DNA from 3 places in the Citrobacter farmeri genome. Region 2 is predicted to be linked to each of the others. Evidence: riboswitches for the same ligand, from Rfam matches in the RefSeq annotation. Region 2 holds a riboswitch; each other region holds the start of a gene.

Region 1 (6,572 bases), 280 kb from region 2:
GCCAGACAGCGCCCCGCCAGCACGGTGAAGATCATCCAGACTTCAACAACCCAACCGAGCCAGGGATGAATCACTGCCGCCAGCCACAACACACCCCAGGCAACCGCCCACGTCAGCCCCACAACCACCAGCCACATCACTCCGCCGCCGATACGTAATGCCCGGTCGCTGCGGCAGTAGCGGCGAACAATCCGTTGCACGACATTGATCAAATTGCCTATCCAGCGCACCGGGTGCGGCCACTCTGGCGGGTCGCCAATCACAATGTCGAGAAGCCAGGCCACGCACCATGCCAGTAGCGTCATAACGCCTCCCTTGCGGCGTTCAGCCAGTGATTTAGCATTAATGGACGCTGAGCAAAGTGAACGTGCAGATAGCTGGCAAAGGTATTGCCGATTCGCCAGCCGCCGGACCACGCTTGCACCGTCTGACCGTCACGGACTTTGCGACATGCCAACACAGCAGGCGTTTCGGGAGAAAAATCGGAGTAATGAAATTCATGGCCACGCAGCACATCACCTTCTGCGGCCAACAGCGTGGGCTGTAGAGCTTGCGCTTCGCAATAGCCGAAGCGGGTCAGTCGTTTACCCATTTTGCTACGGCCTGGGATGATACCGGCCATGCGATGCTCAACCCCGTCAGCCTCTTCCAGCACGCTGCCGAGGTACATCAATCCGCCGCACTCGGCGTAGATCGCGACGCCGCGATGATGCGCCTCGCGCAGGCTTGCCAGCATCGTGGTATTAGCCGCCAGCGCAGCCGCATGCAGTTCCGGATAACCGCCGCCCAACCAGACCATCTGGCAATCAGGCAACGCGCGATCGTGGATCGGACTAAAGCGCACAATGTTGACACCAGTACGCGCCAGGAGCTTCACGTTATCGGGATAATAAAAGTTAAAGGCTTCGTCATCGGCCATCGCCAGCGTCAGCCCCTCCCCGGCGTTCGCCGCAGGAACCTCTGGCCAGTCACCCTGCGGTAACGCCGCAAGATGGCTTAACGCCAGTAACTGGTCGATATTCAGCGTGTTTTCCAGTCGGGCGGAGAAATCCTGCCACGACTGTTGATTTACAACTGATTCGCGCGCGGTCACCAGCCCCAGGTGCCTTTCAGGTAGCGCGACGCCATCAACACGCGGGACGTAACCCAGCACTGGCACCGCGCAGTAGTGCTCAATGGCAGTTTTCAGCAACTGAAAATGGGACTCGCTGTTAACGCGATTAACGATAACGCCGGCAATGTTCAGCGTCGGGTCAAAATGCTGGAAGCCCATCACCGTAGCGGCAATGGAGGTTGAAACGGCTTTCCCGTCAACCAGCAGGATCACCGGACAGCCTAACTGTTTTGCCATCGCGGCGGTACTGCAGTAGTCAGGGTCAGTGCCATAGCCGTCATACAGCCCCATCACCCCTTCAATCACCGCAATATCTGCGTCCTGCATCTGCTCGCGGAACAGGGCATTAAGGATCGATTCGGGAAGCATAAAGCTGTCGAGATTACGGGAAGCGGCGCCGCTGATGGCCGTATGCCAGGCGGTATCCAGATAGTCAGGGCCGACTTTGCAGGGCTGAACGCGTAAACCACGTTGTTTCAATACGTTCAGCAAGCCCAGGGTCACCGTGGTTTTACCACAGCCACTACCGGTACCTGCCAGAACAAACGCGTACTGCTTCGCCGCCATGACCCTGATCCTGTTCAGGGTGGTAGGGATGTACTGACACCCAGTCTTTCGACTGTACGCATCTGAGCAACCCACTTCCCACCGAAGTTGTTGGTAGTGTCCGACAGGCTGGTCTTCTGGCTTAGCGTCATCCTCGCCCGTCCTTCCCAATCTTGCGATCAGTGGTCCTCACGGGGTTGTCAGCATCACAGCAGCGGGGGCTGCGGGGGATTTTCACCCCCTTCCCAGACACAAATGTGTCAAACCTGTCAGCTTAAATGATGAGCAGAATGAATTCTCCTCATCACAACAATACTTTTTCGTTACTTATTCGTTGCGCATTTTTTATCAACATAAAATGCCGCAATAAAACGATTCTGAATGAAATGTCATGCAAGAGAATAATGAAACCTCTTAACAATGACACTGTATCTCATCACAGAAATAAAAACTGGTGAAGTTTATTCCGTAAAGAGCGATATTTTATTGCGCTATGACAATTTATTGCTGTACTAAAAACACTTAACCATTATAAATGACCGGATTACGCGGGAATATCAAAAATCGGCAATAGCAAAATATTGCTATTTACGCCGATTCAGCAGGCAAATTTTCATTTATTTTTTGTCGATAGGCCTGCGGCGTAACCTGATAAGTCTGACGGAACACTTTGCAAAAATAGCTGGTTTGCGAAAAACCTAAATTGCGGGCAATACTGGCGATGCTCCAGTCACTATGGCAAAGCAGCTCTCTGGCACTGGCCATACGCTGTTGATTGACCCACGCGTTAAAACCAATGCCCTGATATTTTTTGAACAATTTGCTGAAATAGTACGGGCTCAGATAAACGTGCGACGCCACATCTTCAAGACGAAGATCGTCAGACAGATGTGCATCAATATAACGCAACGCTTTTTTCATCTTGCTGTCATGGGGGCTGGCGACGCGGGCCGGACGTGCAGGTTCTGCAGGCTGCGCACTGTCTTTGATCACCACGAAATTAAGTTGCTTTTTGAGGCAGTTTTCAACAATGAGTTTAAGCAGATCCGCCGAGGCCATCACGCGTGAATAGTCCATTTCCGGGACGTTACTGAACTCATTGAGCAGTTCAGGATCGGCCTGCCAGCGATCGTCAACCTTCATGATATCGAGCAGATCGGCACCATCATCGTTACGTAAACGCACCTGGCCGCACAAGACGAACCCAACAAGATGGCCTGCAATCACGAGAGGAATAGAGAAATCGGTAAGCCCGGCATGACAGCGATAGATACAGGGTTGATCCGATTTTGACGCTTCCAGTCCCCCACAGCGATCGCTCATACGACACCGGGTACTGTGTTGTGGATGCTGACGCATCAGTTGACAAAAAGGCGTGAAATTAAACAGCTCAGAAATCTCATCACCATGAATATTGACAACCACAACAGCCAGGCTGGTCGCTTGCGCAAAATCCTGTGCGATTTTATTAATGAGTTCTGAGTTCAGGGTACTCGCAGAAATCATGATAAAATCCCTCAGTTAATCCATTGTTATAATAAAAACATAAATTTTACATTTACTTTTTATCATCCCCTATCCTTGTATGTAAATGATAGAAAGTACAAGGGACAATAACAAAAGTCTCCCCGGGTGGGGAGACTTTTTAGTCAGTTCGTGAAAGCAGATCACGAAATAGAAATTAAAGACGTGATAATAGCGGTGCGTGTCCGAATTACGCGTCTGTCTCTTCAATTTTACAGGTATTACAGGGCAAATTTTTACCGATGAGGTACTTGTAGACAGCAGCCCCCAAGCATGCCCCAATCACTGGCGCAATAATCGGTACAATAAAGTACGGAATGTCACGTCCGCCAGTCATCGCAATATCCCCCCAGCCCGCCATCCAGGCGAACAGTTTAGGACCAAAATCACGGGCCGGGTTCATCGCAAACCCTGTCAACGGCCCTGTGGATGCACCAATCACCGCGACCAGAATACCGATCAACAGCGGTGCCAGTGGTCCTTTAGGCACGCCGTTGCCATCATCCGTCAGCGCCATGATCAGCCCCATCAGGATAGAGGTAATGACGATTTCGACCCCTGCCGCCTGCCACACGCTAAGCGCGGCCGCCGGATACGTACTAAAAATGCTGGCCAGATAGAGGCTATCGACGCTGCCGCGAACCATATTATGGGCAGTTTCGTACTCGGTGAATAAATTGCCGTAAAGCAGATAAGCCAGTACCGCGCCGCCAAACGCCCCCGCAACCTGCGCGATGGTGTAAGGCAGGACTTTGCGTCCAGGGAAACAGGCAAACAACCAGAGTGCAACCGTGATCGCCGGGTTCAGATGTGCCCCGGAAATTCCCGCTGTCAGATAAACCGCAAGCGAAATTCCCAGGCCCCAAATGATACAAATTTCCCAGAGGCCCAGACTGGCACCTGCGACTTTCAGTGCGCTAAGGCAGCCGATACCAAAAAATAAAAACAATCCGGTACCCAAAAACTCGGCAATGCATTGCGCTTTCAGTGAATCATTCATTGTGACACCTTCTTAGAAGCGTTCGTGTCCTTACCAGCGGACCCTTGCTGGTCGTAGAGTACAACAGCACCTACTATAGGAAGAGGCTACTGAAAATTGTTGGCAAACTGAGCACGCTGAGGCCTAGAAAAATCGTGTTGTTATAGCAATTTCTTGTCATCCATTTATTCATGGGCGGCGTGTAGAGTGCCTGAATGTAATTAACCAGGACAATTCAGAATAATAAAATTTGGTTATTTGAAGATTCCCTTTTTCCAATCAACGTCACAAATCGGCCTTTCCACATAACAAATTAAATTAATACTGTCACTATCAAAAATGTAAATATGGAATAGCAAAAGCCAAAATATCACATTTAAAAAAATTAACAAAACCAATAAAAACAATTAGATAAAATATAATCAAGCAAGTTTGTCACATTCACGCCCCACTAATTTTTCACCCTAACCTTCAAGTCAGCCATTCTTTTTCCTCGCTTCTTTTTATAGTCATGATTATCGGGACAAACCCAGGCGAGGTCTTTATGCAACAAGAAGCATTAGGAATGGTAGAAACCAAAGGCTTAACTGCAGCCATAGAGGCCGCAGATGCAATGGTGAAGTCAGCCAATGTCATGTTGGTCGGCTACGAAAAAATTGGCTCAGGGCTGGTAACCGTCATCGTTCGCGGTGATGTCGGTGCCGTAAAAGCGGCAACCGATGCCGGTGCTGCTGCTGCGCGCAACGTGGGAGAAGTGAAAGCCGTACACGTGATTCCACGCCCTCATACCGATGTTGAAAAAATCTTACCGAAGGGAATTAACCCATGAGCAGCAATGAACTGGTTGAACAGATCATGGCGCAGGTCATTGCCCGTGTGGCAACGCCTGATCAAGCGGGCATCCCTGATAAAACCCATCCAAAACGAGAGACGGCTATGGCAGAGAAGAGCTGCAGTTTAACGGAATTTGTTGGCACTGCGATTGGTGACACCGTAGGTCTGGTGATTGCAAACGTAGACAGTGCACTGTTGGAAGCAATGAAGCTTGAGAAGCGCTATCGCTCCATTGGCATCCTGGGCGCGCGTACCGGCGCGGGTCCACACATTATGGCGGCTGACGAAGCAGTCAAAGCCACCAATACCGAAGTGGTGAGCATTGAACTTCCTCGCGATACCAAAGGCGGTGCGGGTCACGGTTCGCTAATCATTATCGGCGGTAATGACGTTTCCGACGTTAAGCGCGGGATTGAAGTGGCGCTGAAAGAACTCGACCGCACCTTCGGTGATGTTTATGGCAATGAAGCCGGACACATCGAACTGCAGTACACCGCACGCGCCAGTTACGCGCTGGAAAAAGCCTTTGGCGCTCCGGTTGGCCGTGCCTGCGGCGTGATTGTTGGTGCCCCAGCCTCCGTCGGCGTGCTGATGGCGGATACCGCGCTGAAAGCCGCGAACGTTGAAGTCGTGGCTTACAGTTCTCCGGCACATGGCACCAGCTTCAGTAACGAAGCGATCCTGGTGATTTCCGGCGATTCCGGCGCAGTGCGTCAGGCGGTTATCTCAGCGCGAGAAATCGGCAAAACCGTCCTTGCGACCCTCGGTTCTGAACCGAAAAACGATCGCCCGTCCTACATCTGATATCCGTGAGGCTCATTCATGAGATCGAAAAGATTTGAAGCACTGGCGAAACGCCCTGTCAATCAGGACGGATTCGTTAAGGAGTGGATCGAAGAAGGCTTCATTGCGATGGAAAGCCCGAACGATCCTAAACCGTCGATTAAAATCGTTAACGGTGCAGTCACCGAACTCGACGGAAAATCAGTCAGCCAGTTTGACCTGATTGACCATTTTATTGCCCGCTACGGCATCAACCTGGCGCGTGCAGAAGAAGTGATGGCGATGGACTCCGTTAAGCTCGCCAACATGCTGTGCGATCCTAACGTGAAGCGTCGCGACATTGTGCCACTGACAACGGCGATGACCCCGGCAAAAATTGTCGAAGTGGTTTCACACATGAACGTGGTTGAGATGATGATGGCGATGCAAAAAATGCGCGCTCGTCGTACGCCTTCTCAACAGGCACACGTCACCAACGTCAAAGATAACCCGGTACAGATTGCTGCCGACGCAGCAGAAGGCGCATGGCGCGGTTTTGATGAGCAAGAGACTACCGTAGCCGTGGCACGTTATGCCCCGTTCAACGCCATTGCTCTGCTCGTCGGTTCTCAGGTCGGTCGTCCGGGCGTGTTGACGCAATGTTCGCTGGAAGAAGCCACTGAACTGAAACTCGGCATGCTGGGCCATACCTGCTACGCCGAAACCATTTCCGTCTACGGTACTGAACCGGTCTTTACTGATGGCGATGATACGCCGTGGTCAAAAGGTTTCCTCGCGTCTTCTTACGCTTCC
Region 2 (6,572 bases):
TCATAAACCTGCAAACCGCGCCGCAGTTGCTCTTTATCATAGTCACCGGCGAGACCGCTGAAGCTCCAGTCCTGTCGTGTCGGAACGGCGTCTTGCGCGAATGCTGACCCTATTGCGAAGAAGACTATCCATAGCATGCGGTAGCTGAGTACTTGTCTCATCATCTTTAATCCTGCTTTTCCAGAAAGCGCCGACAGGGCAGCACCAGTAAAAACCAGGCGAAATAACCGAGCGTCGACAATTGCGATGCCGCGCGGATCCAGCCCTCTTCATTGCGAATGCCTTCCGTCAGGTCGGGGCCAACCAGCGCTTTCGAACCCAGCCACCCCAGAAAACAGACGTTCAGCACCCATAGCCAGAAACCCACTTTCACCCATTTGTTGTAGTGGCGAAAACGAGCGCGAGAGGTATCCAGCCAGGGGAGAAAGTAGAAGACCAGTACCGCACCACACATTGCCGTCAGCCCGACGAGTTCATTTGGAAAGCAGCGCAGAATGGAAAAGAAAGGGAGAAAGTACCACTCCGGGGCGACAATCGCCGGAGTGACCGTGGGATCCGCCGGGATGAAGTTATCCGCACTACTCAGATAATGAGGTGCGAAAAATAAAAACCAGGCGAACAGCATCATAAAGAGCGTGATTTTGATGGCATCAGAATCCGTGATTCGGTAATCAAAGAGCAAACTACGGGATGCCTTTTCGCTGAAGGTCCGTTTCATCGCGTGGGCAAATGCCGACTGTACCGTGCGGACGTGGAAAATCGTCATTACCACGACAGCAAAGGGAAGGATAAAGTGCAGTACGTAAAAGCGCCCCAGCGTGGGGGTACCTGGGGCATATCCGCCCACCAGGAAAGTGTACAGCCCATCGCCCACCACCGGGATGGCGCGGGCGAAACTGGTGATGACCGTCGCCGCCCAGTAGCTTTTTTGTCCCCAAATCAGGCTGTAGCCGAGAAACGCAGTGATCATCAGCAGCACGTACAGCGTGACGCTAATCATCCACATCGTGATGTACGGTCTGCGGTAGACGCTGTAATACATGCCCCGGAAAATATGCAGATAGCAGGCGAAGAAAAATAGCGATGCGCCGATGGCGTGCATATTACGCAGCAGTTCTCCGTGGCTCACCGCCCGGACGATGTGGATGATAGAATCAAATGCCTGTTCTGCCGTTGGAACGTAAAACATCGCCAGCACGATGCCGGTCAGTATCTGTATCCCGAGCATCACCAGCAGGATCGCGCCAATGGCGAATAGCCATACACCGGCGAGGGAGCGGGGGAAAGGAATGCGCCAACGGATCATTTCACGTGTCCTTAGCGCCAATACGCACGGTCTGACCATCAGGGTAAAAGGCGTAATCTGGAACTGCCAGATTGGCGGTCGCGGGTCCACGCGTCACCCGTCCGGAAGCATCAAACTCCGAACCGTGACACGGGCAAATCCAGCCCTGTCCGCCGGGTCTGGCATTGGGGACACAACCGGCATGCGGACAATACCCCTGAACAATCAGCCACTGTGGATGGCCTGACGCGACCCGTTCACTGTCCGATTGGGGATCGATAAGCGTGCTGTGGTCGACGGTGCGGGCAGAGGCTACCTCTTCCGGCGTGCGGTGATGGATGAGGATTAACTTTCCTTGCCAGATACGTCTGACGGTTTGTCCCGCGGCGACACCCACCAGCGAGACGTCTATCGGCTCGTTTTCCCCGCGGGCCGTTTCGTCAGGCCCCAATGCGGAAATCAACGGCCAGACGGCGGCGGTCACTCCCGCAGCGCCAACGAATTTTGTCAATTTACACAGGCAGTTGCGTCGTTGCTCCTGAATATCATCACCCGACGGTTTGTTTTCCACCACCGCAGCTCTCCCTTACTGTTTTTCAATGCGCGAATAGATCTCCTGGAAGCGCTTATCAGCGATCCCTGGCGCCTTAAATGCCCGGTAGGTGTCCGGCAGGGTGGCGTCGCCGACTTTGATGAGCATCACCATCCCTTGTGCATAGTGCGGGGTACATTTAATGCCGTAGAATCCCGCGTCGTCATATTTCACCGCGATCTCTTCATCAATTTTGCCGATAAATCCCGGGTAGCCCGCAGGCGACAGCTCAGCAATTGAGGCGGCATTATGGCTTTTATGCTTGCGGATAAATTTCACCGTGTCGCCAGGTTGAATCTCCAGATAGTCCGGCTCATAGACCATGGGTCCCGCTGAGCCTCGATTCTTCATCAGCACTTCGTGGGTTTGCGCGAAAGCGGAGGTGGTGAGGGCCAGCAGACACAACGCTTTCAGACTTTGTTTGACATATTTCATGGGATCTTCCTTATGCTCCTTCAGGTCTTTGGTAACGAATAAAACAGGTCGCACCCTGCGGATCGTGCTCGACGATAGCGTCAATACCAAACCAGGCGCGGAGATTGTCGCGGGTGAAAATGGCGCAGGGACGGCCCTGCATTTCCAGACGACCGGCGTTCATCACGATGATGCGATCGCAGAACATGGCGGCATGATTGAGATCGTGGAGGGCGGCGACAACCGTCAGCTTTTCGCGTTTCACCAGGCTGAGAAGACCAATCTGATGCTGAATATCGAGATGGTTAGTAGGCTCGTCCATCAGTAACAGTTGCGGCTGTTGCGCGAGGGCGCGGGCAATATGCAGGCGTTGCTTTTCGCCGCCGGAAAAGGTGTGCCAGCAGCGGTGGCGAAGATGCTGAAGATCGACTTTCTCCAGCATGGTCTGGACGATGTCGTCATCGTTGCCCGACCACGGGTTCAGCAGGCTCAGCCACGGCGTTCGCCCCAGCGAGACGGCCTGAAGCGCGGTCAGGCGTTCACTGGTTTCCGCCTGCTGCTCGACCAGCGCGACCTGCTGTGCCAGTTGGCGGCGAGAATAACGGTGCAGCGATTTTTGTTGCAACAGGATGTGACCGGCGGTGGGCTTCAGCAGACCGGCCAGCAGAGAAATCAGCGATGTTTTACCGGATCCATTGGGGCCAATAATGCCAACAAACTCACCCGCCGCCACGCTGAGTGAGACATCATTGACAATCATTTTGCCTTTCACCTGCCAGTGCAGGCGCTGTGCCTGAATGATGGCGTCCCTGGCGGCAACGGGAGTCGGTACAGGATTGACGGTCATTTAGCCTGGTTTCCTCTGATCAGGATGATGGAAAACGCGGGCGCACCGACCAGCGCCGTGATAACGCCTATTGGCAGAACTTGTCCTGGGAGCAGCGTACGGGAAATAACATCGGCGACGATCAGAAATATCGCGCCGATCAGCGCGCTGACGGGCAGCAGTCGATGATGCTGATTGCCTACCAACAGGCGGGCGGCATGGGGGATCACCAGCCCGACAAAGCCAATGGCGCCGACGATGGAAACCATGACGGCCGTCATACCGGTCACGGCGGCAATCAGCACGCCACGGGTTCGTTTCACCGGAATACCCAGCGATGCCGCGGATTCCGCGCCAAAGGAGAAGGCATCCAGATGACGGGCATAACAGAAACAAATCGCGACGCCAGCCAGCGCGGTGGGGATCGCCAGTACTACGTCCGGCCAGCGGACGCCGCTCAGATTCCCGAGTAACCAGAACATAATGCCGCGCGCCTGTTCCGCGTTGGCGGAGCGGGTGATGATCAGTGAGGTCAGGGCATTGAATAACTGAGAACTGGCAATACCGGCAAGAATGATTTGCGTGGTAATGCCGCCGCCCTGCCTGCCGCCTGCGGCAACGGCCAGCAAGGCCACAAACAGAAAGGCGGTCAGGGCACCAATAAAGGCGCCGAACGACATGGTTATCATGCCAGCGCCCAGTCCGGTCAGCGCAACCAGCACGGCTCCGGTAGACGCCCCGGCTGAAATGCCCAGCAGATAGGGCTCGGCAAGCGCATTACGCAGTAAGGACTGTAAGACCGCGCCCGACACGGCCAGGCAGGCACCACAACTGGCGGAGACTAACGCACGGGTCAGGCGATAGTTCCAGACGATCCCGGCGTCCAGCGCATCAACCGGATAATGGGTATCAAACAGACGGTTCGCCAGCGTATTGAGCACGTGCTGCCAGGGAATAAATGTCTCGCCAATGGCGATCCCTGCCAGCAGAACAGCGCACATCAGCACGCTAACCCAGAGGGCATGACCGCAAACATTAACCGCTAACCGACTGACGGCGTGACGCGTCCTGCGTAAATCGCTCATAGTAACCTGTGTTTCGGAGTGCATAAAACGCGCCGGACCCGGCAGGATCTGGCGCGAAACGAGGATTACTTCGCGGCCTGAGGATGCGCTAAGCCATACTCAACCAGGGCATCCGCCAGCTTTTCAACACCGTCAATGGTTCTGATACCAGCATTCATGGTCTGTACGTCAATCACGGGCAGATGATTGGCTTTTACGGCGGGGATCAGTTGGGTGACCGGATCGGATTTCAGGTAATCCATTTTCACCTGCCAGTCATCAGCAGGGAAACGACGGCGACTCATTTCCCCCAGCACAATCACCGAGGGTTGGGCTTTGGCGATGGTTTCCCAACCCACTGTCGGCCACTCTTCGGCAGAGTCTATGACGTTTTTGACGCCCAGCGTTTGCGCAATCCAGGCCGCTGGACCTAATTTCCCGGCAACGTAAGGATCAAGTTGCAGGTCGGCGCTTGAGAACCAGAAGACAGCGGAGACATTGCTCTCCATCCCGGCGATTTTATTTTTCGCGGCGGCTTCGCGCGCCTTAAGGCTGGCAATCAGTTCTTCACCTTTATCCTGAACGTCGAAAATTGTCGCTAAGTCGGCGACTTCCTGATAGACCATCGCGATATCAAACATGCCTTTGCGGACGCCGTCACCGCCATCTTCGTTATCTTTCGCGCAGTCTGCCGGTGCGGTATACACCGGCACTTTCAATTCACTGAATTGTTCGTAAGACGCCACGGTACCGGCAGGACCGATTTGCCATTCGAACTGGCTGGCGACCAGATCCGGTTTTTTGGCAATGATGCCTTCGAAGCTGGGGATGTTCTGCGCAATAACGGCAATCTTGTCATTTGCCGCCTTATACGCGTCGGGTACTGGCCCGAACCATAGCGACGTGCCCACCACACGGTCAGCCAGACCCAGTGCATACAGGATCTCTGTACTGTTTTGTCCCACGGTGGCAACACGTTTTGGTGCCGCGTTAAAGGTGATATCCCGACCACAGTTTTTTATCGTCAAGGGATATTCCGTTTTTGCTGCATGAGAAAGACCTGAGGTGAGAAACAGTGCGGTACCTGCAACAACCAGAAGCGTTTTTTTATAAGATAAAGAGGTAAAATTAGCGTGCATTATTATCATCCCGTTCATGCCAGAATCTGAACGTCTGGTCATGGATTATGTCGTTCCATATATCGGGAGAGTTCATGACGATAGATGACATGACATCGTGAAATTTGCGCATGACCTTATGCAAATAATAGAAGTATGCAGTTCAGTCAGAAAACCGGTTCACCCTTTCACGGTGGCTGATGTCAAATAAATCATCCCATGGACCATCCCGTCCACTCAATGGGTATAAATTTGACAGCAGGTCTCCTGACTCACGGTAATCAGAATATCGGCCTTCCCATAAAGATTCGCTTTACAGTGGCCTGCAACAAAATATGCTGCACGAGGATATTCTGCATCCGCCTACAGTTGCGGGGGCAGTCATGGCATGGGATTAGAATAATCCGCACCATGTTCCTATTCACTACAATGTTGGTGTAATGAAATGCTGTCGGAAAAGACTGTATCGGCAATTGTTAACAAGATCAATCACAAGGATAAATGAGACTAAAATGGCCGGGTTGAGTATTTAATTGTTAAATATCATGTAGTTATTTGGTGTTCAATAATAAAATTTGGGATAGCTAAAGGTCATTATGAAAAGCTAAATGAGAATTAATTGACATTGATCAACTAATATTCTTAGTCATGATAATTTATGTGATCTTTCCATATGCACTAATTGCCAGTCGTCGTGCATATCCATCACTACCTGGAAATCATTACCTTGCCAGAAGGAATAACCACCCGGTAAAAAATGGTGGGTATGTAAGTATAATAGGGTGTATTGCTGTTGCTCGCAGAATGTTTCAGCAAAAGCGAGTAACTGGCGACCAATCCCCTGCCTGCGATAACGTTTATCCACATAGCAGCGACAAATTTCTGCCGTCTCTGTCAAAATATAACGTCCACGAAGTTCCGCTATTCTGTCGTCATATTGGCAGACGGCCAGGGTAGCAATAAGTTCATGCTTGTCACTCCAGGCGCAAAGCAATAAATTCCGCTCCTGTTGAATATACTGCTGTCGCAGGTGAAAAACATCTTCTCCGGCAGAGGGGACAGGTCTGTCAGCAGCAAAGAATTCATTTAAATGTTGTGTCAGAAATAACTGAACCGCCGGAATATCCTCTCCGGTCATTTCACGTATGGTAAAGGGAATCACAGATTGCCACTCTTATTCTCAGGAACAGAAGGCGGATAATAACAACTCAGGAAAGGAAAAACAGCGTGCAAAGCGGAAAATGTTACCGGCCCGTACAGGAACAGACCGGTA
Region 3 (6,572 bases), 1.8 Mb from region 2:
CGGTTTTACCCACGGAACTGATCTCGGGAATGGTATAAATCCCGGTTGGGATATCTTCAATCAGATGCGCGTTCGCTTCTCCTTTCACCAGCGCCTGGGCGGCAATGCGCCCCTGGTCGTATGCCGCGGATGCCAGGCTCGGGTAACCAATCACATCACCTACCGCGTAAACATGTGGCAGCGCGGTCTGGTACATGCTGTTGACCTTGAGTTGACCACGGCTGTCGGTTTCCAGACCGATATTCTGTAACGCCAGGGAATCGGTATTCCCGGTACGACCATTGGCATACAGCAGGCAATCGGCCTTCAGTTTCTTACCGGACTTCAGGTGCATGATCACGCCGTCATCGCAGCCTTCGATCTTCTCATACTCTTCATTGTGACGAATGACGACGCCACTGTTCCAGAAGTGGTAAGAGAGGGAGTCGGACATCTCCTGATCGAGGAACGCCAGCAGACGATCACGGGTGTTGATGAGGTCAACTTTGACTTCCATTCCGCGGAAAATCGACGCATATTCGCAGCCGATCACCCCGGCGCCATAAATAATGACGTGGCGAGGTTCGTGGTGCAGGCTGAGGATCGAATCGCTGTCATAAATGCGCGGGTGCGAGAAGTCCACATCTGCCGGATGATAAGGGCGCGAGCCACAGGCAATGACAAACTTCTCTGCCGTCAGGGTCTCAACCGTACCATCATGGCATTCCAGCGCCAGCGTGTGTTCGTCAACAAAATGGGCGTTGCCCTGCAAGATTTCACAGTGATTACGCTCATAAAAACCCTGTCGCATCCGTGTTTGTTGATTTATCACGTTGTCGGCATGGTTGAGAATATCGGCGAATGAGGAACGGAGCAGGCGGGAATGATCGCTGTAAAGAGGATTCTGATTGAATTCGATAATACGACTGACTGCGTGACGGAGCGCTTTCGACGGGATGGTGCCCCAGTGGGTGCAACCGCCGCCAACGTTATGATAACGCTCGATAACGGCAACGCGAGCTCCTTGCTTAACCAGACCCATTGCAGCACCTTCGCCGCCGGGGCCGGAACCTATTACTATGGCATCGTAATCGTAGGAATGTGGCATGGTAAGGCTTACCTGTTCTTATACATAAAAGCAACAGAATAGTAACATCATTGCCGGGATAACCCAATTATCGTTGTGCTTTTTTGCGAAGCTGAAGCACAAACTGCGCGTAAACAATCATTCACAAAGCGGAAGAAGCAGATTAACTTTGAACTCTGGTATAGTGCCAGACAAGACATTTGGAAGGATTCAGACATCGTGATGGGCGTTAGAGCGCAGCAAAAAGAAAAAACCCGGCGTTCGCTGGTTGAGGCCGCATTTAGTCAACTAAGCGCGGAGCGTAGCTTCGCCAGTCTCAGTTTGCGTGAAGTTGCGCGTGAAGCGGGCATTGCGCCGACCTCGTTTTATCGTCATTTCCGTGATGTTGATGAACTTGGCCTGACCATGGTCGATGAAAGCGGTCTGATGTTACGACAATTGATGCGCCAGGCACGTCAGCGTATCGCCAAGGGCGGGAGTGTGATCCGCACCTCGGTCTCCACATTTATGGAGTTCATCGGTAACAACCCCAACGCCTTCCGTTTATTATTGCGTGAACGTTCTGGCACCTCAGCGGCTTTCCGTGCCGCCGTTGCGCGAGAAATTCAGCACTTCATCGCGGAACTTGCGGACTATCTGGAACTCGAAAACCATATGCCGCGTGCGTTTACTGAAGCGCAAGCCGAAGCGATGGTGACGATTGTTTTCAGCGCAGGCGCCGAGGCGCTGGACGTGGGCGCGGAACAGCGTCGGCAGTTAGAAGAGCGACTGGTATTGCAGCTGCGCATGATTTCGAAAGGCGCGTATTACTGGTATCGCCGTGAACAAGAGAAGATGCCCCTTATTCCGGGTAACGTGAAGGAAGAGCAATGAAACAGTCAGTTCAGGATAAAGGTACGCTGTTGCTGGCGCTGGTCGCTGGCTTGTCGATCAATGGCACATTCGCGGCGCTGTTTAGCTCCATCGTGCCGTTCTCTGTATTCCCGATTATCTCGCTGGTGCTGACGGTGTACTGTCTGCATCAACGTTATCAGAATCGCACCATGCCTGTGGGGTTACCGGGCCTGTCTGCCGCCTGCTTTATTCTCGGCGTTCTGCTTTACAGCACCGTGGTGCGCGCGGAGTATCCGGATATCGGTTCCAACTTCTTCCCGGCGGTTCTGTCGGTCATTCTGGTCTTCTGGATCGGGGTGAAAATGCGTAACCGCAAGCAGGAAGTGTCGGAATAAGCGCTGTGGACCGGATGAGGCGCGGCGCGTCATCATCCGGTACCGGAAATTACTTCGCCGTCAACAACACCCCACATTCCATATGATGCGTATACGGAAACTGATCAAACAGCGCCAGGCGTGAGATGTTATGCGTCTGGCTTAACGTTTCCAGGTTCTTACACAATGTCTCTGGGTTACATGAGATATAGAGAATGCGCGGGTAGGCCTGCACCATTTTCTCCGTCTCGCTGTCCAGACCGCTGCGGGGCGGATCGACAAAAATCGTTTCGCACTGATAGCTTTTCAGATCGATGCCCTGCAAGCGGTTAAACTCGCGTACGCCGTTCATCGCCTGCGTAAACTCTTCCGCCGCCATGCGGATAATCTGCACGTTATCAATCTGATTCGCCGCAATGTTGTATTGCGCGGCGGCAACCGATGGCTTGGCGATTTCGGTCGCCAGTACGCGCTCAAAGTTGCGCGCCAGCGCGAGTGAAAAGTTGCCATTTCCGCAGTACAGTTCAAGCAGATCGCCTTTCGATTCGCGGGTGACATCCAGCGCCCACTCCAGCATCTGAATGTTCATTGCCGCATTGGGCTGCGTAAAACTGTTCTCGACCTGACGATAGACCATCTCTTTGCCCGCGACCGGCAAGCGTTCGTCGATGTAATCCTGGTCCAGCGCGATTTTCGTTTTCGTCGCGCGACCAATCAAATGCACATTCAGGTTCTGCGCACGCAGCGCATCGCGCAACGCTTCGGCGGCTTCACGCCACTCATCGTCCAGCTTTTTATGATACAGCAGCGAAACCACCGCCTGATTGCTCATCGTGGTGAGATAATCAATCTGGAACAGCTTATGGCGCAGTACGCGGTTGTCGCGCACGCCTGCGATCATCGCGGTCATCAACTGGTTGATCAGTTCACTCGCCGCCGGGAAGCTGTCGACGCGGATCCGGCTTTTGCTCTGCTGGTCAAAAATGATGTGATACAGGTCGTCACCGTCGTGCCAGATGCGGAACTCCGCACGCATACGGTAGTGACTGACCGGCGAGCGAAACACTTCCGGAACCAGGCCAGAAAAGGGCGCCATCATACTCTGCAAGCGCACCACTTTCTCGGCGAGCTGCGCGTCATACTGTTCTGTCGGAAGGTGTTCGGGGGTCATGATGTATCCTGAAAAATATAAGTACGCGGGGATTGTAGGGATTGCTCAACAGATGTCCAGACATTGATGACTTCCGATATTTAACAAACGCGCTGGACAGTAAGATGTTACAAACTGTAGCATCCGTGTGCCGGTCCTGTGAGTTAATAGGGAATCCAGTGTAAATCTGGAGCTGACGCGCAGCGGTAAGGAAAGGTGAGATGAGAGCGTAAGCAGACACTGCCCCTGGGCGGGAAGTCTTCATTTCTATTATCCCTGACGGGGATACCTTCCAAGCCCGAAGACCTGCCGGCTAACGTCGCAACTGGTTTTCATCATCGCGTACTATCGGTGGGACCTGCGGCATCCTTCTTCTATTGTGGATGCTTTACAATGATTAAAAAAACATCGCTGTTGACGGCGCTCTCCGTCACGGCCTTTTCGGGTTGGGCACAGGATGCCACCCCTGACACGCTTGTCGTGACGGCAAACCGCTTTCAGCAACCCGTTAATACCGTTCTGGCTCCAACTGACATTGTCACGCGTGAAGATATCGAACGCTGGCAGTCCCGAACCGTCCTTGATGTCATGCGTCGCCTGCCTGGCGTGGATGTGGCTCAGAATGGCGGCATGGGGCAAAGCTCTTCTCTGTTTGTGCGGGGTACCGAAGCGAAACACGTTCTGGTGTTAGTGGATGGTATTCCGGTCGCCCGTCCGGGCATTTCGAATAACTCCGATATAGACCAGATCCCGGTCTCGCTGGTGCAGCGTATCGAGTATATCCGCGGCCCGCGTTCAGCGATTTATGGCTCTGGCGCGATTGGCGGCGTGGTGAACATTATCACCATGGCCGGTGAGGAGCGTTCGCAGATCAATGCTGGTGTGGGGTCAAAAGGTTATCAGCAATATGACGGCACTTACCGCCAACGTTTTGGCGATACCGTAGTGACCGCAGCCGGGGCGTATCAGACCACCAAAGGCTTCGATGTGCAGCCACGCTCCAGCTACAGCGGCGACAGCGATCGTGATGGCTATCGCAATAAGCTGTTCTGGGGAGGCGTTGAGCACAAATTTAACGATCAATTCGATGGTTACTTCCGTGGCTACGGCTATGCCAGTAATGCCGATTATGACCAGGGGAAATGGGGTTATGACGGCGGAAACGACGAGCATCAGAATTATACCCAGTCGTGGGATACGGGGCTGCGCTTCAATTCCGGTATCTACTCTTCGCAACTGGTCGCCAACTACCAGCGTATTAAGGACTATAACTACAGCAGCCTGAACGGGCGCTATGCGACAGGTTACAGTCTTGATGACATGGAGCAGCGCTATGTCCAGTGGGGCAACAACGTTATTGTTGGGCATGGTGCTGTCAGCGCGGGCGTCGACTGGAAGCAAGAAAAGCTAATGTCCTTTGGCGAGTATGGGACAGACAACTATAAGCGTGATAACACGGGGCTCTACCTGACCGGGCAACAGCAGATTGATAGCGTGACGCTGGAAGCGTCTGGTCGTGAGGACCATGACGACCAGTTTGGCTGGCATGGTACCTGGCAAACGGCGGCGGGCTGGCAGTTTGTTGATGACTATAAGGTAACGCTCTCCTATGGCACAGGTTTCCTTGCGCCTTCACTGGGCCAACAGTTTGGTGCAGAGCGCTTTGGTATCGCCTCGAACCCGAACCTGAAGCCGGAAGAGTCAAAGCAGTGGGAGGCTGGGTTAGAAGGGCTGACCGGTCCGCTTGACTGGCGCTTGTCGACCTATCGCTACAAAATCCAGAATCTGATCGACTACAACAACAATACCTACTTCAACGTCAAATCCGCGACCATCAAAGGGCTGGAATGGACGGGGAACCTGACAACCGGTCCGGTCGATCACCGCCTAACGTTGCAGTATGTGGATCCGCGCGATGATGAAACCGATCAGCAACTTTATCGCCGTGCGAAGCAGCAGGTGAAGTATGAGCTGAGCGGACAGGTCTACGAGCTGGGCTGGGATGTGACCTATCAGTACATTGGTGAGCGTTACGATTACGACTATGACAATTCCCGTAAGGTGAAAATGGGCGGACTGAGCGTGTGGGACATCGGACTTTCATATCCGGTCACCTCACATCTCATAGTTCGTGGTAAAATAGCCAACCTGTTCGATAAAGATTACGAGACAGTTTATGGCTACCAAACTGCAGGACGGGAATACACCTTGTCTGGCAGCTACACCTTCTGATCCACGCCCCACCGTGCTGGTATTTGATTCCGGTGTCGGTGGGCTGTCGGTCTATGATGAGATCCGGCATCTCCTGCCGGATCTCCACTATATCTACGCTTTCGATAACGTGGCTTTTCCTTATGGGGAGAAGAGTGAGGCGTTTATCGTTGAGCGCGTTGTTGAGATCGTGACGGCGGTACAGCAGCGCTATCCTCTTTCCCTGGCAGTTATCGCCTGTAACACGGCCAGTACGGTCTCCCTTCCGGCCTTGCGTGAGAAGTTTGCTTTCCCGGTCGTGGGCGTGGTACCGGCGATCAAACCGGCGGCACGTCTGACGGCAAATGGTGTTGTCGGGCTGCTGGCAACACGCGGGACGGTGAAGCGTCCTTATACGCATGAGCTGATTGCGCGCTTTGCGAATGAGTGCCAGATCGCCATGCTGGGGTCAGCAGAACTGGTGGAGCTGGCGGAAGCGAAGTTGCATGGCGAGCCAGTGCCGCTGGAAGAGTTGCAACGGATTCTGCGTCCATGGCTGCGGATGCCGGAACCGCCTGATACGGTGGTGCTTGGTTGCACCCATTTCCCTTTGTTACAGGAAGAACTCTTACAGGTTCTGCCTGAAGGGACGCGACTGGTAGATTCCGGTGCGGCCATTGCGCGCCGCACGGCCTGGTTACTGGAGCATGAAGCGCCGGATGCGAAATCAGCAGATGCCAATATTGCCTATTGCATGGCGATGACGCCGGAAACTGAGCAATTGTTACCCGTTTTGCAGCGCTACGGCTTTGAATCGCTCGAAAAACTGGCAGTCTAAACCTGTTTTGGGTAAATATTGCGCACTCGGAAGATTATTTTAAATTTCCCCTTGTCAGCCCGAAATAACTCCCTATAATGCGCCTCCACTGACACGGAACAACGGCACGCAAGCCGCCGG

The links. A riboswitch is a leader RNA that binds a small molecule or an ion and turns the genes downstream of it on or off. The one in region 2 is predicted to bind cobalamin.
Region 1: it holds a riboswitch for cobalamin, as region 2 does, so the genes downstream of both, I6L53_RS08220 (cobyrinic acid a,c-diamide synthase CobB) here and I6L53_RS09645 (ABC transporter substrate-binding protein) in region 2, are expected to answer to the same signal.
Region 3: it holds a riboswitch for cobalamin, as region 2 does, so the genes downstream of both, btuB (TonB-dependent vitamin B12 receptor BtuB) here and I6L53_RS09645 (ABC transporter substrate-binding protein) in region 2, are expected to answer to the same signal.

Annotation. Positions count from the first base shown of each region.
Region 1 is NZ_CP077291.1:1,756,599-1,763,170, reverse strand. It holds gene cbiB (adenosylcobinamide-phosphate synthase CbiB) at 1-305, opposite strand, end outside; gene I6L53_RS08220 (cobyrinic acid a,c-diamide synthase CobB) at 302-1,681, opposite strand; cobalamin riboswitch at 1,771-1,945, opposite strand; gene pocR (transcriptional regulator PocR) at 2,249-3,166, opposite strand; gene pduF (propanediol diffusion facilitator PduF) at 3,375-4,184, opposite strand; gene pduA (propanediol utilization microcompartment protein PduA) at 4,708-4,992, shown strand; gene pduB (propanediol utilization microcompartment protein PduB) at 4,989-5,801, shown strand; gene pduC (propanediol dehydratase large subunit PduC) at 5,820-6,572, shown strand, end outside.
Region 2 is NZ_CP077291.1:2,035,190-2,041,761, forward strand. It holds gene I6L53_RS09615 (cytochrome c1) at 1-164, opposite strand, end outside; gene I6L53_RS09620 (cytochrome b) at 167-1,306, opposite strand; gene petA (ubiquinol-cytochrome c reductase iron-sulfur subunit) at 1,308-1,859, opposite strand; gene I6L53_RS09630 (pseudoazurin) at 1,872-2,312, opposite strand; gene I6L53_RS09635 (ABC transporter ATP-binding protein) at 2,323-3,138, opposite strand; gene I6L53_RS09640 (FecCD family ABC transporter permease) at 3,135-4,202, opposite strand; gene I6L53_RS09645 (ABC transporter substrate-binding protein) at 4,268-5,320, opposite strand; cobalamin riboswitch at 5,540-5,767, opposite strand; gene I6L53_RS09650 (GNAT family N-acetyltransferase) at 5,946-6,437, opposite strand.
Region 3 is NZ_CP077291.1:265,298-271,869, forward strand. It holds gene sthA (Si-specific NAD(P)(+) transhydrogenase) at 1-1,087, opposite strand, end outside; gene fabR (HTH-type transcriptional repressor FabR) at 1,286-1,939, shown strand; gene I6L53_RS01255 (YijD family membrane protein) at 1,936-2,295, shown strand; gene trmA (tRNA (uridine(54)-C5)-methyltransferase TrmA) at 2,345-3,445, opposite strand; cobalamin riboswitch at 3,560-3,752, shown strand; gene btuB (TonB-dependent vitamin B12 receptor BtuB) at 3,818-5,656, shown strand; gene murI (glutamate racemase) at 5,601-6,452, shown strand.